Regions from separate parts of the Endozoicomonas sp. GU-1 genome, predicted to be linked through region 2. Evidence: predicted binding sites of a transcription regulator. Region 2 holds the regulator's gene; each other region holds the start of a gene.
The links. Region 2 encodes sigma-54, which starts transcription at its own class of promoters, with help from an activator protein. Its sites were predicted from a motif close to TGGCACNNNNNTTGCTNT; they were not measured.
Positions count from the first base shown of each region.

Region 1: the regulator sigma-54 is predicted to act here: its motif matches at 1,428-1,445, upstream of urtA (urea ABC transporter substrate-binding protein).
Region 3: the regulator sigma-54 is predicted to act here: its motif matches at 1,838-1,855, upstream of glnK (P-II family nitrogen regulator).
Region 4: the regulator sigma-54 is predicted to act here: its motif matches at 1,265-1,282, upstream of nirB (nitrite reductase large subunit NirB).

Region 1 covers NZ_CP114771.1:3,982,751-3,985,897, reverse strand. The annotation lists gene urtB (urea ABC transporter permease subunit UrtB) at 1-2, opposite strand, end outside; gene urtA (urea ABC transporter substrate-binding protein) at 74-1,303, opposite strand; gene O3276_RS16645 (urease accessory protein UreD) at 1,752-2,642, shown strand; gene O3276_RS16640 (urease subunit gamma) at 2,673-2,975, shown strand; gene O3276_RS16635 (urease subunit beta) at 2,985-3,147, shown strand, end outside.
Region 2 covers NZ_CP114771.1:2,666,641-2,669,787, forward strand. The annotation lists gene dcuC (C4-dicarboxylate transporter DcuC) at 1-777, opposite strand, end outside; gene O3276_RS11010 (RNA polymerase factor sigma-54) at 1,087-2,547, shown strand; gene hpf (ribosome hibernation-promoting factor, HPF/YfiA family) at 2,689-3,003, shown strand; gene O3276_RS11020 (PTS sugar transporter subunit IIA) at 3,068-3,147, shown strand, end outside.
Region 3 covers NZ_CP114771.1:2,258,830-2,261,976, reverse strand. The annotation lists gene O3276_RS09190 (MBL fold metallo-hydrolase) at 1-689, opposite strand, end outside; gene O3276_RS09185 (nuclear transport factor 2 family protein) at 812-1,267, opposite strand; gene O3276_RS09180 (hypothetical protein) at 1,366-1,533, shown strand; gene glnK (P-II family nitrogen regulator) at 2,050-2,388, shown strand; gene O3276_RS09170 (ammonium transporter AmtB) at 2,529-3,147, shown strand, end outside.
Region 4 covers NZ_CP114771.1:1,501,691-1,504,837, forward strand. The annotation lists gene nirB (nitrite reductase large subunit NirB) at 1-1,221, opposite strand, end outside; gene O3276_RS06155 (YacL family protein) at 1,653-2,018, shown strand; gene pdxB (4-phosphoerythronate dehydrogenase PdxB) at 2,366-3,147, opposite strand, start outside.

The DNA of each region.
Region 1 (3,147 bases), 1.3 Mb from region 2:
ATAATACATCCCTATATGCCCATTCCTCCCTTACGGGAGGAGGAGGGCATGATTGTCATATCATCTTTATAAATCAGTAGTTCTGGCCGGAGCAGACGCCGGTTTCCAGGTTATAGTTGCCGCACTTAACCGGTGCCGACCAGTCAGCAACAATTTTGGAACTTTCCGGCAGGAAGTCAGTCCAGGCATCGCCAATAACGCCACCTTTGGTTTCCCAGACAATCTCAAACTGACCATCATCCTGAATCTCACCAATCAATACCGGCTTGGTCAGATGGTGGTTGGTATTCATCACCGCTGTGCCACCGGTCAGGTTAGGAACGGTAATGCCATACATCGCTGAACGCACTGAATCAACGTTGGTGGTACCGGCCTTCTCAACCGCCTCAACCCACATATTGAAGCCGATGTAAGTGGCCTCCATCGGGTCATTGGCAACACGCTCTTCATCCTTGATAAAAGACTGCCATGTTTCAATAAATTCGTCGTTGGTGTCACTTTCAGCACTCATGAAATAATTCCACGCCGCCAGGTGACCTACCAGTGGCCCGGTATCAATGCCAGAAAGTTCTTCTTCACCCACCGAGAAGGCAATCACCGGAATCTCTTCAGCCGAAACCCCCTGGTTTCCCAGTTCCTTGTAGAATGGGACATTGGCATCGCCATTGATGGTGGAAATCACCGCGGTCTTTTTACCGGTATTACCAAACTTCTTGATATCAGAAACAATGGTCTGCCAGTCTGAGTGACCGAACGGCGTATAATTGATCATGATGTCAGCATCTTTGATGCCTTTGCTTTTCAGGTAGGATTCCAGAATTTTGTTGGTGGTTCTTGGATAAACATAGTCGGTACCGGCCAGAACAAAACGGGTGACCGCGCCACCCTCTTCGCTCATCAGGTAATCCACCGCCGGAATGGCCTGCTGGTTGGGTGCCGCGCCGGTATAAAACACATTTTTCGAGGACTCTTCCCCTTCATACTGAACCGGGTAGAACATCAGACCATTCAGCTCTTCCACCACCGGCAGTACCGATTTGCGGGACACGGAAGTCCAGCCGCCAAAAATAACATCGACGTCTTCCTTAACCAGCAGCTCCCTGGCTTTCTCGGCAAACAGGGGCCAGTCCGAGGCCGGGTCAACGACCACTGCCTCCAGCTTCTTGCCAAGCACCCCACCATTTTTATTCTGCTCTTCCACCATCATCAACACGGTATCTTTCAGCGTGGTTTCACTGATGGCCATGGTGCCGGAAAGGGAGTGAAGCACCCCAACCTTAATGGTGTCTGCAGCCTGAGCCATTACTGACCATGACAGTGCGGCAGTAGCCACCGATGCCGTTAAAAAGTTCCTGGATAGTTTGTTTAACCGGTTGTTCATAGCTTCCCCGCTATCTATTGTTCGCTGTTCGTTTCCTGAACAGGGGATAGCAAGAGGTGTGCCATGGTCAGTTTCAGTGCTTGCGCCATGGGAAAGCGGGCTGGGAAAGAGAGCCTCCGCCCTGAATTTTCCAGACCGGCAGGCATTCGCCGGAAACAACAGGGGGTACGCCATATTTTGGCGCGCCTTGCAGGCATATTAACTAACGCCGCACCAAATCAAGGCATTCATAATGACCATTTGGTCAGGTATTATGTCGGCGACAAGTGACGTATTCAGTGAAATACTGTGTCTGGCACAGGTTTTGCCATTGATCACAAAAAGATCACCAATAAATGATCCCGGATAAGAACAAGCACAAGGCTGTAATATGCAAGCATCATCGGGTGAGACAGAGAGCAACCAGAGCAGCAGGCCTGATAGCGCCGGGGCATCGTCGTCGGGTTGGCGTGCCGGGTTAGACGTAGAACTTAAACACCTGAATGGCCGTACCCTGATGGGGAGAACCCGCCATTATGGGCCGCTGCGCATTCAACGTCCTTTCTGGCCGGAAGGCAAAGGCCTGACCCATCTTTATATTCTGCATCCTCCCGGTGGTCTGGTGGCCGGAGATGAACTGGTACAGCGCTTTGCCATCAGAAAAGGTGCCCATGGGCTGGTCACAACCCCGGCTGCCGGTAAAGTCTATTTCAACGGCAATGGTCAACTACAAAAACAGACAACGCATATCACAGTCAGCGACTCAGCCTCCATGGAGTGGCTGCCTCAGGAAACCATCCTGTTTAATGGTGCCATTACCGAGCTTGATACCCGCATTGAACTGAACGGCGATGCGCTCTTTGCAGGCTGGGATATTATCTGTCTGGGTCGAACCGCCAGCGGTGAGCAGTTTACCCGTGGGCAACTCACCCAGCATCTCACCCTGACCAGGGACAGCAAACCGCTCTACCTTGACAGGCTCGATTTTGCTGCCGGGTCAGCACTGCCCACGTCCCTTCTGGGGCTCAATAATCACACGGTCTTGGGCACCTTCCTGATCACTCTGGAAAGCCCGCCAGACTTATCCGGCCTGCACAGCCAGCTGGTCGATAAAGGCTGGCACCGGGTAACCGCCATCACCTGGCGGGCCGGTGTGTTTATTGTGCGTTACCTGGGCGATTCATCAGAACAGGCCAGAACCATTTTCACCTGGATTTGGGAAGCTGAGAGAGAACGATTCAATGGCCGAAAAGGGTGTCGGCCACGCATCTGGAATACCTAAATTAACGAATAATTAAAGCAGGATCTCACTATGGAACTTACCCCCCGGGAAAAAGACAAGCTGCTTCTCTATACCGCAGCACTGGTTGCCGAGCGTCGTTTAGGGCGCGGGGTCAAACTGAACTACCCGGAAGCCATTGCGCTGATCTCCATGCATATCATGGAGGGTGCCCGTGACGGTAAAACCGTGGCCCAGTTGATGAATGAAGGCCGTGAAGTGATCACCCGTGAGCAGGTGATGGACGGTATTCCGGAAATGATCCACGAGGTTCAGGTGGAAGCCACCTTCCCCGATGGTACCAAGCTGGTCACCGTCCATAACCCCATAGCCTGAGGATTGTTCATGATACCAGGTGAAGTGATTGCCTCTGCCGACCCCATTGAGATTAACGTCGGCAGGGAGACCCTGACCCTCTCGGTGGCCAATACCGGTGACCGTCCTATCCAGGTGGGTTCCCACTACCACTTTTATGAAACCAACCCCGCCCTTGCTTTTGACCGTGAGC
Region 2 (3,147 bases):
CAGGAAGAAAGGAATCATGGGCAGCAGCGCATAGAATGCCGGGGCCGGGTCTTTCTGGTCACCGTCTGTAGGTTCGATGCCCTCACCCACATGCTCGGCAACCCTGTAGCCATCTTTCAGATCGCACCGACGCTGCCAGACAAAGTGCAGGGCCGCCGCCACCAGCGCCATGGGGAAGGTGATCCAGGCCTGATAATCCAGGAAGTATTCGGTAATTTCCAGTCCGGACTGGCTGGCGGCAAAATTGGCATTCACCTGGGTGACACCGATTTCAAATGCCGCCGGAGAAGCAATCACGGCAACCGCTGAAGCCGGGCTTAAACCGATATTTCTCAGCACCGGATACAGCGTCACCATCAACAGCAGACCGAGGCCCGTTGCCGAGGTGACGAACATTTGCAGCACAACACTGAGCAGATAACACAGCGCCAGTACCATATAAGGTGAGCGAAAACGGCTGATGGGCTTGACGGCCAGTCGAACCAGCGCTTCTGAGGCACCGATATGGGACATATAGCTGGCAAAACCACCACAGGCCATGATGGTCAGACCCAGGCTGGCCATGCGGAAGCTGAATACCGTGTTCATCAGTTGAAACAGGTCAAAGGGGATAAAACCGGTGGCCTTGGCCGCTGGCAGAATATCTTTTATCCCCATCACCGCGGCGGCACTTAGCAGGACAATACCGGCAATAGCCAGCGAAGCCGATGCACTGTAGTTCTTCACGATGGCGTAGATAACCAGTGCAACTACGGGTATGACAATGAGTATATCCACAGGGGAATCCTGAAAATGGCTAAATTGCGCGCAGGTTATTTCTTGAGCTATTGGTTGTAAATGACCAATGTCAAATAATGATCGGGTAGTTCTTTTTAACCATTCTGACAGTCGTTATGACCGAACTTTAAAGACGGAAAGCGCTTACAACCCACACAAAAACACACGTAATTTCATCGTATTCAATCTTTGCACATTTTTTGCTAAAGCTATGGTTTCAGAAACGTCTATGGGTTTATAATCAGCCGCACATGGAGAGTAAGCCTCTGCAGCCTCCACGGAAAACGAAGTAAAGGTATACGGTTGCCTATGAAGCCTTCCTTACAGCTCAAGATGGGCCAGCAGCTGACCATGACGCCGCAGCTGCAACAGGCCATCCGGCTGCTACAGCTATCGACCCTGGATCTTCAGCAGGAGATTCAGGAGGCCCTGGAGTCCAACCCCATGCTGGAGTCCGAGGATAGCCAGACAGAGGACACCGCCAGCAGTGAAGGACAGGAAGAACTCGTTGATCTGAGCGAAAAAGCCTCAGAACCTGAGCCTCAGGAGATGGCGGAATGGTCAGACAGCATTCCCAATGAACTGCCCGTGGACTCCGCCTGGGACGACGTGTATTCCAGCCTGCCGGCCAGCAGCGGTGACGATGATTATGACCCCCTGGCAAAATCCTCCGCTGTGGAGTCACTTCAGGATCACCTGGAATGGCAACTGGATATGCTGCCCATGAGCGACCGGGACCGGCTGATTGGTCTGGCGATCATCGAAGCAGTTAATCCGGATGGCTATTTAACCTGCACGCTGGATGACCTGTTTGTCTCTCTTCAATCCCAACTGGACGATCTGGAGATTGAAGAGATCCATGTGCTGCAACACCGGGTACAACAATTCGATCCGGTGGGTTGTGGCAGTATTGACCTTAGAGAGTGTCTGTTGGTTCAACTTCGTCAGCTGCCGCCCTCAACACCCCATTTCAACAATGCGGAAAAGCTGCTCACCCGTTACCTTGAGTCCCTTGGCACCCGTGATTATGCCAGCATCATGCGTCATGCCAAACTGAAAGAAGACCAGCTGCGAGAAGCCCTCAGCCTGATTCAGAGCTTCCACCCAAAACCCGGCAGCACCATTGATCAGACAGAAGCCGAATATGTGGTACCGGATATATCCGTCCGGAAAATCAGGGAACGCTGGACGGTGGAACTGAATTCCGACGCCCTGCCCAAACTGCGCATTAATAATAATTATGCGTCCATGGTTCAGAGAGCCAATAACAGCCGCGACAATGTGTTCATGAAGAACCATCTGCAAGAAGCCCGCTGGTTTTTGAAAAACCTGCAAAGCCGCAATGAAACATTGATGAAAGTGGCAAGCCAGATTATTGCCTATCAGCAGGAGTTCCTGGAAAAAGGGGATGAAGCCATGAAACCCCTGGTGCTGGCGGATATTGCCGAGGCGGTGGGGATGCATGAGTCGACGATATCCCGGGTAACGACTCAGAAGTACATGCATACCCCCCGGGGTGTTTACGAGCTGAAGTACTTTTTTTCCAGCCATGTCAGCACCACGGAAGGGGGGGAGTGTTCCTCCACGGCCATTCGGGCCCATATCCGCAAACTTATTGCTGAAGAGACACCGCGCAAACCCCTCAGTGACAATAAAATTGCGGCGATTCTGGGGGATCAGGGCATCAAGGTAGCAAGGCGCACCATTGCCAAATACCGTGAGTCCATGAATATTCCGCCATCCAATGAACGTAAGCAGTTAGTGCCCTAGTTGATACACCGCTCAAAAAGCAGTTTTTTTTGTCTCAGGGCATTCCAAGCTGCACCGACAGTGATAGAATCGAACTCAGCCAGTACGAAAAATCCCGCGGACTGGTGATTATCTGGATAATGGGATTCAGGAGAGCGTTACATGCAAGTCAACATCAGTGGGCATCATGTCGAGGTAACAGAAGCTCTGCACGACTATGTGATCAAAAGACTGGAGCGTCTTGGTTCACATTTTGACCATATCACCAATGTACAGGTGACCCTGAGTGTCGAAAAGCTGGTGCAGAAAGCAGAAGCCGTTTTGCATACCCGCGGGGCCGAGATTAATGCCACCGCCGAGCACGAAGACATGTACGCAGCCATTGACCTGCTCTCGGACAAGTTGGATCGGCAGCTGGTTAAGCGAAAAGAGAAAGCCCTGGACAGGCAACAGGGTGCCAGTGGCCATGCCCTTTGATTTATCAGGTTGCCATTCTTATTCAGCATGATTATTCATCGCATCCTAACCCCCGAGCGCACCCTTGACGGGGTGCACGGGGCCAGCAAAAAGAAAATCCTGGAATTTATCGCTGAACGCATCAGCAGCGAAGCCCCCGAAAAT
Region 3 (3,147 bases), 410 kb from region 2:
TGGATCTCTTTCATAAACCAGCGTGGCTCGTAGGCACCAATCGGCACCATGGCCATATCCATGTAGCCGAAGTGCTCACCAATGGCTTTAAAATCTGAACTGTAGCCAGTATCCCCGGCAAAATAAAAGCGTTTACCCGGTTCAGCTGCTTCAGTCGCCGCTTCAAATACCCAGCCACACCAGAGCGTTCGATCCGGAAATATTGAACGGCCACTGAAGTGCTGACAAGGTACTGCCGTGTATGTCCAGCCGCGATGGGTATGGGATTCCCACCAATCCAGCTCGACCCAGTTAGCTATACCATGTTTGCTGAACCATTGGCCTAAGCCCAGGGGCAGCATAAACAGGGGTGGATTGTCTTTTTGTTTTTTCTGGATGGCTAATACTGAGTTTCGATCAAGATGGTCGTAATGGTCGTGAGAAATTACCACCACATCCACGTGGGGTAAGGCAGCAATATCGATCGCTGGTGGAGAGTAGCGCCTGGGGCCAGCCCACTGTACAGGAGATGCCCGTTCAGAAAAGTGTGGGTCGGTAATGATATTCATCCCCTGGTGGCGAATTAAAAAGGTCGCATGACCAATCCAGCTGGTCAGGGATTTATCGGAATGCTCAAAGACCGAATAATCATCGTCTACCACCGGAATAGAAACTTTCTTCGGCAGTGCCTCGATGATTTTCCATTTCAAGATGTTCCATAACGAGCGATGATGCATTTGCATAGCATCGTTATTGCGAAATCCGCCATTCGGCAGATGATGTTTTTTTGAGCGATTCACCGCAGCTACCCTATCTTATTTTGTTAATCAATTTAGCGCGGAGCAACACCTCGGACAAATTTAGGTATCGCCGCACGGCCATAACTCTGTTTGCTGACAATGTTTAAATCGTCGTCAAATACAAAATAGTCCATGCCTTCCCAGTGAAACGATTGGCCAAAACGAAGTTTGATCAATGCGGCAATTAATTTTTTGGTAAACGACATGCCTTCTACTGGTAGCATATCGTGCTGGCAATACCAGGCAAAACTGGCGGTTTTCTTTTGCTCATCAATCAGCATGCTTTTTTCAATAAAGGTCAGTTTGCCGTACACGCCGCTGAAGGCAAAGTTAATGGCTTTGCGGACTTGCTGTTTGCCACGGGCAGTGTGGCCATTCATCTCCCGAAATTCACACTCATCGGCAAAATAGTCCATGACCTCATCCAGGCGCTGATTGGAAAACGCATCGTTAAAGGTGTGCAATACATTGCGTATATCATTTGCCATCGGTATTTTTCCCTGCCTTATTATTTGCCAGTAGGATTTATCACATGCCGCCGGTGAGGTAAAGGCGCTCTATTGTCGCCCCGCGCTGAACAGACGTTTTGGGAGAGATCGGCTCACCCCATAAAAATAACCAAAAAAGCGGGGGAGGAAATGCCATGAAAAATGTGACGATCACCGGCGGCGGCAGTGGTTTTTCTCAGGGGCGATCAGCTGTTGTCGATATATTAAACGACAATAGTAAGGTATTGGTTGGAGAGTTTCTTTAGTGATAATATGGCCAGGCCTCGCAACTACAGCTACTGAGGACCTACTGAGGGCGGCCATGACCAGTATGGCACTGTAGGTATTCGCGCTTTTCTGTACTGATATTACATCATCGACTCAGCTGCTCTGTGATGAGGCATCAAGTCTGGGTAGTTGCAGGATTTTTTGATGAATGCACTGCTTTGGTGCGCTTTTTGGGGTGGGGGATTAGGTTTTAGTGCATCAAATGGGTGCGTATCCGATTTCGCCGCTCATTTGAGTCCATGAAACCTTCAACCATGCCCATTTATGGGGATAGATAAAAACTGGCACAGAGCCTGCTTAGACAGGAGTAACCATTTAACCAGTGCCGGGCGGGATGCCTGAAATCAAGACTGGCAGGGTTGGTTTTTCCTTTTTACAGGCCGGGAAATAAAACAGACGGTTGTAACACAAAGGGAAAAGCGTAGACTTTGGAAGCTATCGCATCCAGGTCACCCCTCCCGGATGAATATTAAGTAGAGCCAGGAGAATAATGCATGAAGTTAGTATCAGCCATTATCAAGCCATTCAAGCTTGATGACGTGCGGGAAGCGCTTTCTGATATCGGCGTTCAGGGTATTACTGTGACGGAGGTCAAGGGCTTTGGTCGCCAGAAAGGCCATACCGAACTGTATCGCGGTGCAGAGTATGTTGTGGACTTTCTGCCAAAGGTAAAGATTGAAGTGGCTATCTCGGATGATCTGCTGGATCAGGTGATCGAAGCAGTTTCCAATGCCGCCAATACCGGCAAAATCGGTGACGGAAAAATATTCGTGACCTCTCTGGAGCAGGCTATTCGGATCCGTACCGGAGAGACTGGCATTGACGCTATTTAAGTGCCAGCCAAAGGCATGACTCATCAGCAGCCACTGATGACATCGCCGAGCAGTATCAGTGATACACAGCTTTGAGCTAAATACAGCCCTTAGCTGAAAAGAAAGATAAAAAAGATGTGAATTTTACTGGGAGGGGTCCCGTGGAAGATATAACTCAGCTGTCGTATGCGCTCGACACTTTTTATTTCCTGATGTGTGGTGCACTGGTCATGTGGATGGCCGCTGGCTTTGCCATGCTGGAAGCCGGTCTGGTGCGCTCCAAGAACACCGTTGAAATTCTGACCAAGAACATTGCCCTGTTTGCCATTGCCTGCACCATGTACCTGCTCTGTGGTTATCAGATCATGTATCCGGGGGCTAACGAAGGCGGCATCATGCCTCTGTTCGGCACGCTGCTGGGCACTGAGAACAGCGTCGAGTCGGTACTTGGTGGTGGTGAAGATGCACCTTACTACTCTCTGCGTTCTGACTTCTTCTTTCAGGTGGTCTTCGTAGCTACTGCCATGTCCATCGTTTCCGGTGCCGTTGCTGAGCGCATGAAACTGTGGGCCTTCCTGCTGTTTGCGGTCTTTATGACGGGCTTCATCTATCCGGTACAGGGTTTCTGGAAATGGGGCGGTGGCTTCCTGAACGAAGCTGGCTTCCAGGATTTTGCCGGTTCCGGCGTGGTGCACATGGCGGGTGCTTCTGCTGCCCTGGCGGGTGTGCTGCTGCTGGGTGCCCGTAAAGGCAAGTACGCATCGAACGGTTCCGTTAATG
Region 4 (3,147 bases), 1.2 Mb from region 2:
ATCGCTTTGAGGTAAAATCAACTCAGCCGGATTGGCCGGTGGCACAATGCCATTCAACATCATTTGCAATAACGTGCCATAGTCGTCTGCATCACCCACCAGCACCGCGCCCAAGACCCGCTTTTTGGTTTTGGAAACCACCAGTTTTTTATAAACCTGTTTTTCCTCATCAATAAACTGATAGCTGAGGGAGCCTTTCGTATTGCCATGGGCATCACCAATACTGGCAACATCCACCCCCATCAATTTGAGCTTGGTACTCATATCTGCACCGGTAAACTGGCTGCTGCCTTTACCGGTTATATGATCAACCGCCACCTGGGCCATTTGGTAACCGGGAGCGACCAGGCCAAATATCCGGTTATCCCACAATGCACATTCACCGATGGCGTAAATCGATTCATCCGAGGTCAGACAGTCGTTATTGATAACGATCCCCCCTCGTTCCCCCATCACCAGCCCGGCCTGTTTTGCCAGTTCATCCCGAGGGCGAATACCCGCCGAGAACAGCACAATATCGGTATTTAAAACCTCACCATCAGCAAACTGCATTTGGTGGACTGTCCCCTCACCATCGGTAATCAGCCGTGTATTCTTGCCGGTATGGATTTGCACACCCAACGCTTCAATTTTCTGTCGCAGCATGGCACCGCCGCCAGCATCCACCTGGACCGCCATCAACCGGGGCGCAAACTCAACAACATGGGTTTCAAGGCCAAGATCCTTTAACGCTTTGGCGGCTTCCAGCCCCAACAGCCCGCCACCAACCACGGTGCCAACCTTGCTGCTGCCAGCCGCTTTGGCAATGGCCTGCAAGTCCTCAATGGTGCGATAGACAAAACAGTTGTCCCGCTCATGTCCCGGTACCGGCGGCACAAAAGGATAAGAACCAGTAGCCAGCACCAGTTTGTGGTAATGAATACGTCTCTCTTTATTGGTGGTCAATTCCCGGGTATCACGGTTAATGGCAATAACTGCTTCATCCAGAATCAAGTCAATGCCGTGTTTCTGATAAAAACCTTCAGGCACCATGGACAGATCTTCTGCACTGCGACCACTGAAAAATTCGGACAGATGAACACGGTCGTATGCAGGGCGGGGCTCTTCACCAAAAACAACCACCTGGTATTGCTCTAATCCACCAGCAGCCACCAGCTTTTCCATAAAGCTGTGACCGACCATGCCATTACCGACCACTACCAGGGTTTGTTTCCCGCTCATTTCGGCTAATTCCCCTTTTGATGAACCAAATTCTTCCTCCCCACATGCAGGGGATATGCCAAAACATACAAAGCACTGTCACAACAGGATTTGCCAGACCGGCAGCTTGTTGCCGGTGGCAAAATGCCCTCAGGTTTCCGGCCATCGATAATCCATGCACCAAAATAAGACCAAAAATGTAAGTGAACGACATTCAGGGAATAATTCTGGTGCATCACACTGCTTTGAGGCATCACTGCAAAAGAACGCTTCAGTACTCACACCCGCCTGCCAGTTGACCTGGCGCATAGGAGGCTTTTAAAGTTTCAGGGAATTCAGGTCGATGAAACCTGATTATTGATTAATTTTGATTGAACTACTTATTGGCAAACCTGCGCAGCCTTCTAAAATAGCTTTCCCGCTTTTATTGGTTTCTCTGATATCACACCACTATGGACTATCATTTCCAGCGCAACTTTTCCGGTCGTCCCGAAGCTCAGTTCTCCATGGACCATGAAGCAATGGGCATCTGGCTGACCGATGAGTTGGGCAGTAACAGGCAACAACTGGAGCACCTGTTACTGGTGGTTGAAAGTCTGGAGAAAGGACAGCGCTGGGAATATTTTGATGATGGCACAGACTATCGCCTTCATCTGACCCGGGATCACGCCGAAGTTCGGGCCGCCCTGCTGGATACCGAAATGGACTGTGAAGAGATGGAAGACCTGGACTATTACGACCATGAATCCATCAGCCACTGTGGGCTGGATGACTTTAAAACTCTTCTGGTTTGCTGGCAGGACTTTCTGAATATCTAGGAGGCTGACCGAGAATAGACTGCCCTACTGCGGTGGCAGCAAATTGGTCTAAAAAGTCGGAAATTTTTAGCAAATAGAACCACTATTTACTAAAAATTTCCGACTTTTTATCCTCAATTTTCTGCCATCCTCGCTACGGGCGCTATTCTCGGTCAGCCTCCTAGAGCCTGTCGGACTTAAGACTGTCCTACTGCGGTTGCGATAAATTGGTCTAAAAATTCCTGCTTCTTCGTCAAATAGCCCCGCTATTCTCCTCAGAAACAGAAATTTTTATCCTCAATTTCTCGCAATCCTCGCTACGGACGCTTAAGTCCGACAGGCTCCCAGGAGAGCAGAATGAACTCCATTCAGAGTTCATCACCAATCCTGAACTGCAATGCCTGAAAGATATGCACTAATTCTGGTGCACAGTCTTTCAACTCCACTCGCAGTGTACTGAACTCCCGACGTTCCGGGTAATCCTTACGCAGCAAATCAAACGTCAGCTTGCGTTGAGATTCTTCAGCCCTTATCAGCCCCTTGCGCATCGTGGCATCATCACGACGAATGTCGTAAACAGAACGGATCGCCCTGGAACAGGTGGTTGAAAAGGTCATTCCCTCACTGAACTTCATCTGTTTCAGTACCGGCAATGGCGTAATCGCAGGCAGACGCACCCTGGCAGGAAGCCCAAAGTGCTGGCACAGTGCCTTGTAAATCATTTCCGTACCGCGAATCTTTCCGTCCAGGCTGTATCCGGCAATATGGGGGGTAGCAATATCGACCCGAGTCATCAACTCCGGGTCAGCATCGGGTTCATGCTCCCAGACATCCAGCACAACGGTCAGATCGTCTCGCTCGCCCAGACACTGCTTTAAAGCAGCATTATCAATCACAGGCCCCCGCCCTGCATTGATTAACACCGTTCCCGGCTTCATTGCCTTAAGCTGCTGCTCACCGATCAGATAGTGGGTTGGATAAGGGCCATCCATTATCAGTGGGGTATGCAGACAAATGACATCCGAACATGCAATCAGTTGATCAACACTGACATAGCGACCACTGTTGCCTTCTGCCAATGCCAGCCAGGGGTCGCAGGCACACACTTCTACCCCAAGCCGCTCCATCATCTGATATAGACGACCACCCA